DNA from 3 places in the Shewanella marisflavi genome. Region 2 is predicted to be linked to each of the others. Evidence: predicted binding sites of a transcription regulator. Region 2 holds the regulator's gene; each other region holds the start of a gene.
The links. The regulator LexA, encoded in region 2, represses DNA repair genes until DNA is damaged. The targets are predictions, from matches to a motif close to TACTGTATNNNNATACAGTA.

Region 1 (4,287 bases), 2.1 Mb from region 2:
TCTCTTTACCTTCCTGGCCGACACCCACAATACGATCTTCCGGCGCCAGTTTTTCACTGTTAGCCGCAGGGCCACCAGCAACCAGGCTCTTGATCACCGTATAATCATCATCCATCTGTAATACCGCGCCTATGCCTTCAAGGCTTAGGTTCATCTCCATCTGGAAACGTTCGGCGTTGCGAGGTGACAGGTAACTGGTGTGTGGCTCGACGCTACGAGAGAAGGCGTTCATCACACCCTGGAATACATCTTCACTCTTGGTCTGACTCAGACGCTTGATGGCATTGTTATAACGCTTCTCAAGTACCTCAACGATCTCATCCCAGTTCTTACCGGTCAGTTTAAGGTTCAAGGCATCGTATTTAACACGTTGACGCCACAGTTCGTTAATTTCAGCCTCATCTTTCGGCCAGGCGGCTTCATCTCTGTCGTACTGGTAACTATCACCAGGGAGATTAAAGTCCATCTCCTTATCCAGCAGGGATAACGCATAGGCGAAACGATCGTAACGACGCTGCTGCACCAGATCGAACATCTTATAGGCCGGCGCTAAATCACCGCTCTTCAGCATATCATCGAACTGATTTGAATACTGTTTGAAACTGTCGATATCGCTTTGAAGCAGGACATTGCGACGGTAATCGAGCTGCTTAAGATAGCGCTCGAACACCTGCTGTGAAAAGGCATCATCCAGATCGAATCTGTGATAATGGGCGCGAGTGAACAGGCCTGTCACTCGCTTGCTTGCCACTTTATGTTGCGGCTCTTGTGTTAAAGAGGGCAACTCGCTAGATGGAATACTGGGCGTCAGTGCCCAAGCCGAGAATCCTACAAATATGCTGGCAATGGATGCTGCCAGAGTGAGTTTTCGCATCAACAAGTTACTCCTTTATACGATGAACAGTTATAGCAGGATATGTTCTACAGGTACTTTTACCGTCAATCCCGAATCTAACTGCACTTGAACATCTTCTTTCTTGATGTCCAGAATAACGCCTGCGACAGGCGATTTACCTAATTTGACACTCACGCGTTGATTTGGTTTCAACTCGGTGAGTACGGCAGGACTTAAATTTTGCGCCTCAACTTGCGGCTTAGTCACCTTAGGAGCAGGCTTGCTGCGCTTAGGTAATGGCTTTTTAAAGGCCTTCTTTTCTGCCTTAGGGCCTGGCTTGTCAGTCTTCTCCGCAGCGGCTTTCGCTGCACGCTTAGCCTTGGCCTTCTCCTGACTTTCTTTCAGTGTAGCCTGAGCATGATCAATATGCTCTTGCTCCAGCTCGCCACACTCATTACCGTCAAGATCGACACGCTGCGCCCCAGCTTTAACGCCTTTAAGATAACGCCAGCTACTGGTGTAACGGCGCAAGGCGATTCTTAATTGCGTTTTACTGACTTTAGAATCATCAGCTAACCTTTCAGCCAAGTCTTGAAACAATCCTATTTTTAGAGGCTTAGTTTCACCTTCAGCGATAAAGCATAAAGGAAATGTTTCATATAAATACGCAAGAATTGCGTTGGTGTCGGTCAACTTTTCTGTTGATTCCATCATTACTTCCACAGTTTAAAAGGGACTATCACCTTGTCACGTTATGGCGTGGGTCGGCGTGTCGTTCATATTGGTTAGACATCGGGTCGTTAATTAAGGCATTTCAGCCCTCGACCGCACAATCCAACATACCTTATCAATTACATTAAACAAACGCCAAGTATTCATTTCAACTAATGAAATGTAAAAGCGTGTGATTTTGCATTCATCAAGCGGCCTATTATAAAGGTGCGCGAGATGAAAGCGACCATCAATTGTGCAAAATTGGTTGTAGTTTAAGCAAATAAAGCCTTTTCTAGGCTTTTTACGCAGGACTCCAGCCCCAATTGATCTTTCTCATCGAAACGGGAGAAGGATGGACTATCAATATCTAACACGCCAATGACCTCTCCATCACGGCGCAGCGGAATTACAATTTCTGAATTACTTGCCGAATCACAAGCAATGTGCCCTTCGAAACTATGCACATCGGCAACGCGTTGGGTGCTATCTGTTTGAGCAGCAGTGCCACACACCCCCTTCCCCATAGGAATGCGCGTACAGGCTACTTTGCCTTGAAAAGGCCCCAGGATCAGTTGCTCACCTTGAAGCAGATAAAATCCCACCCAATTGATATCCTCAAGGTGCTCATTAAGCAGCGCTGAGAAGTTCGCTAACGCCGCGATAAGGTTATCTTCCCCGGCGAATAAGGCGTCAACTTGACGGGAGAGTGTCGAATAACAAGGTGCAGTCATACTATTTTCCTAACTATATTAAGTTTTTGCTTCAGCTTTTTTCGCCGGTTTCTTCGCGGGTGCGGTCTTAGTGGTCGCGCCGCCTTTTAACAGGCCCATTAACTGATCTTTATTTTCTGCCATGTAGAAACATAGCTGCTCGATTGCATTTTCGTCTAAGCCTAAATCAACTTGCTCGATAAAAGGAAGAAGATTATCTGCAATATCGAGCATCTTATCGTAGGCATCGGCCTCCTTCTTAGATGTGAATGTCATCTTCTCCACCCCTTCTCTGACTACGACAAATTTCGTTATAACTGCCATATCACCCTCACACTGTTTTTATATACAGTTGTAGAATCTCATAAATACAACTTCTTATGCAAGTATCAAACTTTATCTGATAGAATCTGCTGCACTATTGGCTCCAGTTTAAGGGGTATCCTTAATAAGGATTTCAATAGATTGGCTATAGTAATATCTTATAGGCAGTAGATTACTGGTCTATATCAAGAAATTGCTCGTTAATAGATGACCATAGCAAACAGGAAACGCCCGAATATAAGTATGAAAACAGAGGTGTTAGACAAGAGTATTGTGCTTTGCCGCGCTTGCGATCTCGTCGTAAGAAAGCGCGCTTTGCCTACGGGCGTAAGGGCTCTGTGCCCCCGCTGTCATACCAATCTATATGATACTCCCTACTGTTCCATCAACGGCATGCTAGCCCTTTGTATTACGGCGTTGATCCTCTATTTTCCCGCCAATTTTTTCCCTGTGCTCGAGATGCATTTTCTCGGTAGTATTCGTACCACCACCATCACTGGCGGCGCCATGTCGGTCGCGTCGCAAGGCTATTGGGTCGTGGGCATAGCAGTATTGGTCGCGGCGGTCATTGCACCAGGACTGCTAATATTATCCATACTGAGTCAGATACTTATCATCAAGTATCGATTGAAAACCCCCTTCTTTCGCGCCATCTATAAGAAGTTGCTCAAACAACACAGTCTTCTGGCACAGCTTTCTATGTTAGAGATCTACATGATCAGTATCTTCATATCGGTTTTTCAGCTTTCAGATTACACGGATCTCTACTTCGGCATAGGTACCTTCAGCTTTACCATGCTGTTTATTATGGTTATTTTCATGCAGCGCGAATATGACATAGAACATATGTGGAGTGTACTGGATGAGTAAGCAAGTACAGTCAGCACAGGGCGAAGCACTGGGGTTAACTAACTGCCCAACCTGCAAATTTTTATGTCATGTAGAACAGGGCACCTGCCCACGCTGTGGCCAACCCGTGCAAAGTAGGGATCGCACCAGCGTGCAAAAAAGTTGGGCCTTATTGATCACCGCTGCCATCTTATTATTTCCGGCCAACCTCTACCCCATCACGATTATGACCAGTCAGGGGCAGGTACGACAGGACACCATTTTGAGCGGGATCAGCCATCTGGTGCATCTGGATCTCTTACCGATTGCCATTATTCTTTTTACCGCCAGTATCTTAGTCCCCATGCTAAAAATCTTTGGCCTGGCACTATATTTGACCGCCATCAGTTACCGCTTGCCTATCTCGAAAAAGACACTGATGACCGGCTTTCATATAATCGAATGGATAGGCCGCTGGTCTATGTTAGATCTATTTGTGATCTCCATTACCGCAGCGCTGATCAATATGGGACAGATATGGGATGCCAAACCCGCGCCAGCGGCCACCGCCTTTGCCTTAGTCATTTTGCTCACACAACTTGCCGCAAAAGTATTAGATACACGTTTACTCTGGGACCGATTGGAATCGAAAGATGACACAAATTGAAACACCAAAAGTCGTTAAGAAAAAGCTCTTCTCTCCCATCTGGTTGCTGCCGTTAATTGCGCTAGCACTTGGGGCTTGGCTCGGTATTAAGAGTATTCGAGAATCCGGTGTCGAAGTGCGTATCCATTTTCCCAGTGCGTCGGGGATAGATGTTGGCAAGACATTAGTCAGATACCAAGGCTTAACCGTAGGTAAGGTGGTCGACATCA
Region 2 (4,287 bases):
CTTTTTGATCGACCACCCATTTATCGAAGTCGGCTTCGGAAAGAACCTGTACCACGATAGGCATAAATCCATGGTCTTTTCCGCATAGTTCGGCGCATTGGCCACGATAGATGCCGGGTTTGTCGATGCGGGTCCAGGCCTCGTTGATAAAGCCGGGGTTGGCGTCTTTTTTCACCGCAAAGGCGGGGACCCACCAAGAATGAATTACATCCTCTGAAGTCATCAAGAAACGAACTTTACGGTTAACCGGGAGGACTAACGGTTTGTCGACTTCAAGAAGGTAGTGCTCGCCTTTGGCTTCTTTGCCCTCTATTTGGTCTCTTGGTGTCGACAATAGGCTGAAATAGGCAATGTCATGATCAAAGTAGCTGTAATGCCACTTCCATTGAGAGCCAGTAACCTTAATGGTGAGGTCCGCATTACTGGGGTCTTCCATGGCGATAAGTGTCTTGGTTGCCGGGATGGCCATCACGATTAAGATCACGAAAGGGACAATGGTCCAGGCGATCTCAACCTTGGTGCTCTCATGAAAGTTTGCCGCAACGGCACCCTTTGAGCGTCTGTGGTTGATGATGGAATAGATCATCACCCCAAAGACGACCAGGCCTATGGCACAGCAGATATAGAGAATCGTCATATGCAGGCTAAACACCTGATTACTGATCTCTGTGACCCCTGATGTCATGTTAAGGGGCATATCGGCTGCGAGTATGGTGGGCGTAATTAGCAACGCCAGCAAACAACACAACACTTGCTTCACTAGACTTCTCCTCTGTCAATTGCGAAGGCAACTACAAAGAAGAGCCACACAGTATGTCTCGGCTCTATGCAAACTCTTCAGTTCCCAAAAAAGCAACGATGACTTCAAAGTGCGTCGGTGGTGAATCTTTTGTTTTGCTGGTGGTAACCACGCTTGCACTTACGGCTGAATATATCAGACGAATTTCAGCTCTTAGGGCGATGTGGTGCAGATTTATTCGCCGCTCAAGCCGACAACCAAATTGTTCGACATAACAAATAATCGTTGATATCTACTACTAACTTAATGGCTGTTTAAATATTGATCAAGATCACTTTTATTTTATTTTGCTAAATAAAACAGATACAAAAACGCCCCTTTCGGGGCGTTAGTATGGAAAGAATTGGCAAGGATGATCAGTGAAGAGAGGTAAACTGATTGGCGGCCTTGGTACCAAGATCCTCTTGGCTAAAAGGGTTGGCAGGTAAGTGACTGTTCGCATCTTCGATAACCACCCCTAAGGCGCGGGTGTTTTTTGCGACGATCTGCAAGCGGCGATTGTCCCGTGCATCCAATGATTGTGTCCAGCTGATCACTGCACTGGATGTACCACTTGTGAGAGCCTTCTCCATAGCCCAAAGTGCTTCAACTTCATCTTTGGTGTGTACCAGCAAGATGCGATCCATCCGCACGCCGCCGTCGGCCAGCATCTGCTTATAGCCAATATTGGGTGGGCTGATCAGCACGACCCATTGCCCTTGCTGGCTGAGTCTCGCCAGTTCAGGTGTAAGACTCTGTAACTCTTGCTTGCCCTGAGTCGAACTGGAAACCGTTGAAATAGTGTTCTTGCTGCCGCTTTTAAGCGAACTGTCGAGATCGATCCAAAGCCCCGGATGACGAGGTGCCATGCCCATGAGATTATTCATTGCCAGTCTCCATTACGAATCACGCCGACGGCTAAACCTTCTATACTCAGGCTCTGAGTCGTCAGGTCAACAACGATAGGTGAGTATTCTTCATTTTCTGCATGTAGATAAACTGTGCTGCCACGCTTCTCGAAGCGCTTGACCGTCACATCATCCTCTACGCGAGCAACGACTATCTGTCCGTTTCTTGCTTGTTCGACCTTATGTACCGCTAGCAGGTCGCCCTCAAGGATGCCGATATCTTTCATACTGTCGCCCCTTACACGCAACAGAAAGTCTGCACTTGGGCGAAACATGCTCGGGTCAACCTGGTAGTGCTGTTCAACATGTTCCTGTGCCAGAATCGGCTCACCGGCTGCTACCTGGCCAATCAGAGGTAAACCGAGATCTTCAGGCTCTTCCTCTTGAGTCAGCTTAATGCCGCGAGAGGTGCCCGGCATGATCTCGATGCAACCTTTTTTGGCCAGTGCCTTAAGGTGCTCTTCGGCGGCATTCGCGCTCTTAAAGCCTAATCGGCGCGCAATTTCGGCACGGGTTGGTGGCATGCCCGTGTCTGCAATATTGCGTTTTATTAGCTCTAAAATCTCGGCTTGTCTTGGTGTTAAGGGTCTCATGATTAATCCTGTCTTTCCATACAGTACCTGTCAGTATATACAGTATTTTATACAGTGCAAGTATTAACCAGTTTTTCTATCAATCAGCTCAAATGGTTAGCGAGTTAACCCCACGAATATTTAGCCAGTAATCGTTTTCTCAAGGGAGATCAACAGCTGATGATAATCATCGATGGCGGGAAAATCGGTAAAGGTTTTGTGTGGCTTTTGGCTGTCGGGATTCTTGATGCCGAGTTGATAGCCAACTCCTGCGGTTCTGGCAGCCTGCAAGATGGGTTCGCTATCGTCGATAAACAGGCAACGGCTTGGATCTAGGGAGAAGCGCTCAAATAGGCTAAGCCAAAACTGGGGATGCTCTTTGGGGTAACCAGTGTGGTGGCTTGAGAGCATATGATCTAACCCGGAAGCCAGCTCGGTATGTTTGAGCTTTAATGACAAGCTTTGTGGGTGTGCGTTGGTGACTAAGATACGCTGCTTGTTGCGCCTGGCAAGTGCCGAGAGAAAGGGCATGCTGTCTTGGCGCAGTTGGATTCTGTCTACCAGAGTGTGGTGCAGGGCAAGAATATCTAGGCCAAGCTCTTGCTGCCAATATTCCAGACAATACCATTCTAAGGTGCCAAATACCTTGGCATAGGCGGTTTCGACCAGTTGCTGCGCCTCAGATAAGGGGATCTGTTTCTCTTGGCACAAGGCTTGAGGAACCAGGCTGAGCCAGAAGTGATTATCGAAATGCAGATCCAGCAGGGTGCCATCCATATCAAGCAGCACAGTATCTATCTTATTCCAGGGAAACATAAAGGTGTGAAAAAAATTCCTTGGTGAGAGTTGTGGATTAGGCACATCATAGTAAGATTGAGTGGTTAAGCAAACGCCATTTTTATCAGGAAGTTTCATGCCGGACAAAAAGCCGCAGATCCTACATGCCGAAGTTGTTGCACAAAGCCGTCTATTTCAGATTGAGCAGGTGCATTTAAAATTTTCGAATCAGGTTGAGCGTCAGTATGAGCGCATGAAAGGCAATGCCCGTGGCGCCGTCATGGTGGTGCCTGTGCATGGTAAAGACCTCCTTTTAGGGCGCGAGTACGCGGCGGGAACCCATAGCTATGAGCTTGGCTTCCCTAAGGGCTTGGTTGATCCAGGTGAGAGTCACGCCGAGGCGGCCAATCGAGAGCTGCAAGAAGAGATAGGCTTTGGCGCCCATAAGTTGACCCATCTGATGGAGCTAAGTCTGGCGCCAGGCTATTTTGCCAGCAAGATGCAGATCTTCGTAGCCGAAGATCTGTATGAGAGTCGACTGCAAGGTGATGAGCCAGAACCGATAGAAGTGGTGCGTTGGCCCTTGAGTCAGTGGTCTGAGCTGTTATTAGAAGACGACTTTTCCGAGTCTAGAAGCGTTAGCGCCTTGTTTTTGGCGCAGAAACATCTAAAACTAAAGTAGTTAATCTAAACGATAAATAGGCATTGCCAGATGTAGGCTGTTGGAGTTGTGATGAAGCCAGAAGAGTATATTGAGCAGGCGATAAGTATTGCCATCGAGGCGGGAGAGGCGATTAAGACTATCTACCTCGACGGAAGCTTCGAGCGAGAGGTAAAGTCTGACAATACCCCTGTGACCTCTGCCGATATCGCGGCGCATAAAATCATCTCTTCACAGCTTGAGCGCCTAACGCCTGATATCCCCGTTTTATCCGAAGAAGATGCTGATATTCCTTTCTCTGAGCGCGCCGACTGGCAACGCTACTGGTTGGTCGATCCCTTGGATGGTACCGGTGAATTTATTGCCGGCAGCGGCGACTTCTCGGTGATCATCGCCCTGGTTGAGCATAACCGCCCTATCATGGGGATCGTTTATGTGCCCATGACGGACGTGGTCTATTATGCGGTGGCGGGCCTGGGTGCCTACAAACGTAGCAGTAAGGGTGAGGTACGTATCGCCAGTAAACAGCTCACCACTGACGATGAACCCTGTCTGCGCTTGGCGGTGAGTCGCCGTCAAGATCCTCATTCA
Region 3 (4,287 bases), 1.4 Mb from region 2:
GTATAGGATCAGAAATAGGTGCTATTTGTTTATCCAAATAGTACTGATAATCGATTTTTCCGACACGATACTGCACGGGTTCAGCGCCATTTTGTGTCATCAGATAACTGATCTTAGCGCCACGCTTGCCGTGCTCCTTTTCCCCACTACGCTCGCACCATATTGTCGCGGCCTTCACATGAGGTGATGATTTAGCAGTATAGTCGACAATATCCCTACGCAAACGTTTTGAGAAAATGAGTTTGTCATCCAACATCCCTTGCTGTAACTCGCTAATGATCCGTTTGAGATACGCCACCACATCCAGTTTGGCAAACAGTCGATAGTAAATCTCGGCCTGAATTTCTCGCGCTAATGGACTCCAGTCACTCCTGACCTGCTCCATACCCTTAAAGACTAACTTAAGCTCTTGCTCCGATGTTCGATAGGCGCCCACATAACGCTTCTTAGACCCTAAGGTTGAGCCCCGCAACGTTGGCATGAAAAACTGCTCAAAATGGCGCTCATATTCGAGTTCTAAATAACATTCTAATTGATATTCTTGCTTTAACTTGGCTCGCCACTTCTGGTTAATGCTGTCAACCAGCTTGCGAGCAAAGACGTCAATATCGCCCACTCGTTCAGGCTCAGCCAGATGTACAAAAGTTGAATCCGTATCGCCATAGATAACCGTTAACCCTTGCTCTTCAATCCATTGCTTTGTCTGTTTCATGATCTCGTGACCACGCAAGGTGATCGAGCTTGCCAGTCTGGCATCATGAAACACACATCCGCGAGACCCAAGCACCCCGTAAAGAGAGTTCATGATGATCTTAATCGCTTGAGACAAGGGACCATTCGCCTCTTGTTTGGCTAACTCCCGTTTCGCCGACAAGCTGGCGATCAGCTCAGGTAAGATCGGCTCCCGACGACTAAACTCGGCCCCCAGAAAGCCAGGAACTGTGTCTTGACCTTGTTTAAGCCCTTCAATCAAGCCTTTGGGGTCGATTAAAAAGGTTCTAATAATTGATGGGTAAAGGCTCTTAAAGTCCAATACCAATATGTGTTGGTAAAGGCCGGGTTTTGAGTCCATCACATAGCCACCCGGACTCTCAATGCCATCACTTACCGGCGCGCTTGGCGCCACATAACCGGCTCGATGGAGATGGGGTAAATAAAGGTTATTAAAGGCTGCAACCGATGCACCCACCCGCCCAAGCTCCAGTCCGGTCAGGCGTGAGCGCTCTAACGCAAAGGCTAACAGAGAGGTTTTTTCAAAGATCTCCCACACAAGGCGACAATCGGTAATATTGTAATGTGCCAGCGCCACTTTATCGTGAAGGAACAGACTGGTGATCTCCTGGGCGCGCTGACTGACGTTGTGAATCGCTTTACCTTCCCCCAGCAGCTCACGTGCTACGTTCTCCAGGCTAAAGCTATCAAATTGATAAAATGCGGCTTTTAACCAATCGATACCATCGAGCACCACACGCCCTGGCAGCACCAAGGTTTCCGGCCTAAATTTATTTTCGACTCGCCAGGATAAGCGCGCGCCGCAACGTCCCAGGGTGAGATCTATCCCAAGCAATTTTGCCCGGCGATAGAGAAGTGCAAGGTCAAAGGTCACTACCGCCCAGCCAATGATGATGTCGGGATCCTGCTCTTTAAACCATTGCAGCAGAAGCAAAATTAGCGCGCGCTCATCCTCAACCATCTCGAGATAGTCAGCTCCGGCTTGTCCCGCCTCGCCCACCATGATGACTTGTTGAAAACGCTCTCCACTGGCCGACTGACCAAATAAGCCGACGCTATATAGTTGCCCCTCCACAGAGCATTCAAAATCTAAGGAGACGACTGACATGGAAACCTTGGCATCACTTCTCCGCCCCCTGTCAGCCAACAGTGTCGGTATCCCCTGCTCTGTTGCTTGCCATTGCCCCACAAATTCCACATCGAGGGCGATATAACGTTCAATCAAATAACGCTGCTCGGCGCGCAGTTCCGATTCGAACAACGCCACACCTTTATCCGTCGCGGTGCGGCTAAGGTGTCGGAAACTTTGGTTAGAGGAAAAATAAAGCGCACTTACTGGCTCATCATCGAAAGTTTTCAATACCAGCGATTCTTGCCTTACCCCAGTATCTTGCAGTGCTGTACCAAGCGCTGCGAGATCTTGTGTGCGGCAAAAGCAGATACGCTCACCATGGGGAACGATGACCCGCACAGGACCTTGAGGAGTTCTAAGATAATAATGCAGCTCGTTAGCAAAATGATGACGAGTGAGTATTCGTCCTTTTATGCTGACAAGCAGCGAATTAGCGTCGCGCAAATTAAACTATTTCCATTTATTTCATATCTTTAGATTAGGTAACTGTAAATAAGTCGCCAAATCATCACATCAATGCTTCTTAGGCTATGTAATCACTGTTATTATGTACAGCATTATTTGTCCAGCACTATGCCTTCATGTTATCTGCAGACGTTAAAACCCAGATCCGTACCATTTACAAAGATATCGCCGCGGCCTTACCTAACTTTAGGTCACGCCGGGAACAAAACTATATCGTTGCCGAGATCTCAAAGACGCTTGCAGGAGAATATGACAAGCACAGACGGATCATAGTCGTGGAGGCTGGCACAGGTATAGGTAAATCCTTAGCCTATATTCTGGGAACCATCCCCCTGGCGCTTGCCAGTAAAAAGAAAGTCTGTATCGCTACCGCCACGGTTGCCCTGCAAGAACAGCTGCTTAACAAGGATCTGCCCTTCTTTTTACAGCAATCTGGGCTCAATTTTAGTTTTGGTCTCGTCAAGGGACGACAGCGTTATGTTTGTCTGGCCAAATTGGAGATGCTGATCGGCGGCGATGACGGCACTCAGATGGCGATGTGGCAAACCAAACCGGATCACAGTCAAGTAGAACTATTGCAAAGCTTGCTGAAAGATTTCCATGAGGGTCGCTGGAATGGCGAGCGAGACACCCTCACCCAAGCATTGCCAGATCACCTGTGGCAACAGATAGCCTGTGACAAGCACAGCTGCCACCGACAACTGGCTAGCCACAGACAGTGTCCTTTTCATAAGGCCCGAGAAGATATCGACACCTGGGATGTATTGATCGCCAACCACAGTTTGCTGTTTGCCGATCTTGAACTGGGGGGCGGCGTGATACTGCCTGACCCAGAAGATCTCTACTATGTCATTGACGAGGCGCATCACTTACCAGTGGTCGCCAGGGACTTTTCTAGCGCCCAAGCAACCTTGAGAGGCGCTATCGATTGGCTTGAAAAGGTCGGTAAAACTAGCGCTAAACTGCAAAATCAGCTCAAGAGCAACCATATCATAGCGCCAGCTCAGGCAATGCTTGATCACATCAATGAGCTCACCAGCCTACTCTCCAGCGTCGCCCAATATTGTGATGGTCAAACGGCCGGGTTTGATAACCCCGAACGTCGTATTCGGTTTGAGCACGGCAAATTGCCTCAGGCTTTAACCATACAGGCGGAAAACCTGGCTACTGCCTCAAATGGGGCGCTTAAGCAATTTAACAAGATGTTGGCACTGCTTAGCGAAGCCATTAAAGATGGCGAGCTACCCAAGCATCAGGCTGAGCAGCTGCTGAGCGAAACCGGATTTATGCTTCAACGTCTGGAAAACCTGCAAAAGCTCTGGAAGATGATGGCCAAGGAGGACAATAGCAAAGGCGCCCCTATGGCGCGTTGGGTAGAACATATTGTCGGCAAGCAGAGCGACTACCTGTTCAATGTATCCCCTATCGAAGTCGGCTTCATGCTGGAATCCCTGCTGTGGGAAAAGGCTGCCGGTGTCGTGCTTTGCAGCGCGACATTAAGGGCATTGAACAACTTTAATCACTTTACCCATCAGGTTGGCTTGTCCGTCAATGATGGCAGTCGATACCTGGCCATGGACAGCCCGTTCGACTTCCAACAGAACGCCACCCTCTATCTGCCTAAGATGCGCACTGAACCCACAGACGATCGCTACACAGATGAGTTGGCCGAGCAGATCCTGACCCTGATCGATGGTGAAATGGCGACCCTAGTGCTATTTGCCTCCTACTGGCAGATGGAGAAAGTGGCCGATCTGGTTCGGCCCAAGCTTAAAAGCCCGCTACTGATACAGGGAGAAGCGTCGCGTCAACAGCTACTACAAGATCATAAGGCGCGTTGTGATAACGGCGAGGTCAGTATCATCTTTGGCACCGGCAGCTTTTCAGAAGGTTTGGACCTTCCAGGCGACTACCTGACTAACCTGATCATTACCAAGCTCCCCTTTGCTGTCCCCACC

Region 1: the regulator LexA is predicted to act here: its motif matches at 2,594-2,613, upstream of CFF01_RS10400 (YebG family protein).
Region 3: the regulator LexA is predicted to act here: its motif matches at 2,402-2,421, upstream of dinG (ATP-dependent DNA helicase DinG).

Annotation. Positions count from the first base shown of each region.
Region 1 is NZ_CP022272.1:2,376,827-2,381,113, forward strand. Features, by position in the region: gene prc (carboxy terminal-processing peptidase) at 1-874, opposite strand, end outside; gene proQ (RNA chaperone ProQ) at 905-1,546, opposite strand; gene CFF01_RS10395 (GAF domain-containing protein) at 1,822-2,280, opposite strand; gene CFF01_RS10400 (YebG family protein) at 2,299-2,583, opposite strand; gene CFF01_RS10405 (paraquat-inducible protein A) at 2,827-3,453, shown strand; gene CFF01_RS10410 (paraquat-inducible protein A) at 3,446-4,078, shown strand; gene CFF01_RS10415 (MlaD family protein) at 4,065-4,287, shown strand, end outside.
Region 2 is NZ_CP022272.1:124,677-128,963, forward strand. Features, by position in the region: gene coxB (cytochrome c oxidase subunit II) at 1-760, opposite strand, end outside; gene CFF01_RS00585 (cell division inhibitor SulA) at 1,156-1,665, opposite strand; gene lexA (transcriptional repressor LexA) at 1,662-2,279, opposite strand; gene yrfG (GMP/IMP nucleotidase) at 2,400-3,074, opposite strand; gene nudE (ADP compounds hydrolase NudE) at 3,172-3,717, shown strand; gene cysQ (3'(2'),5'-bisphosphate nucleotidase CysQ) at 3,769-4,287, shown strand, end outside.
Region 3 is NZ_CP022272.1:1,567,162-1,571,448, reverse strand. Features, by position in the region: gene CFF01_RS06895 (DNA polymerase II) at 1-2,308, opposite strand, end outside; gene dinG (ATP-dependent DNA helicase DinG) at 2,446-4,287, shown strand, end outside.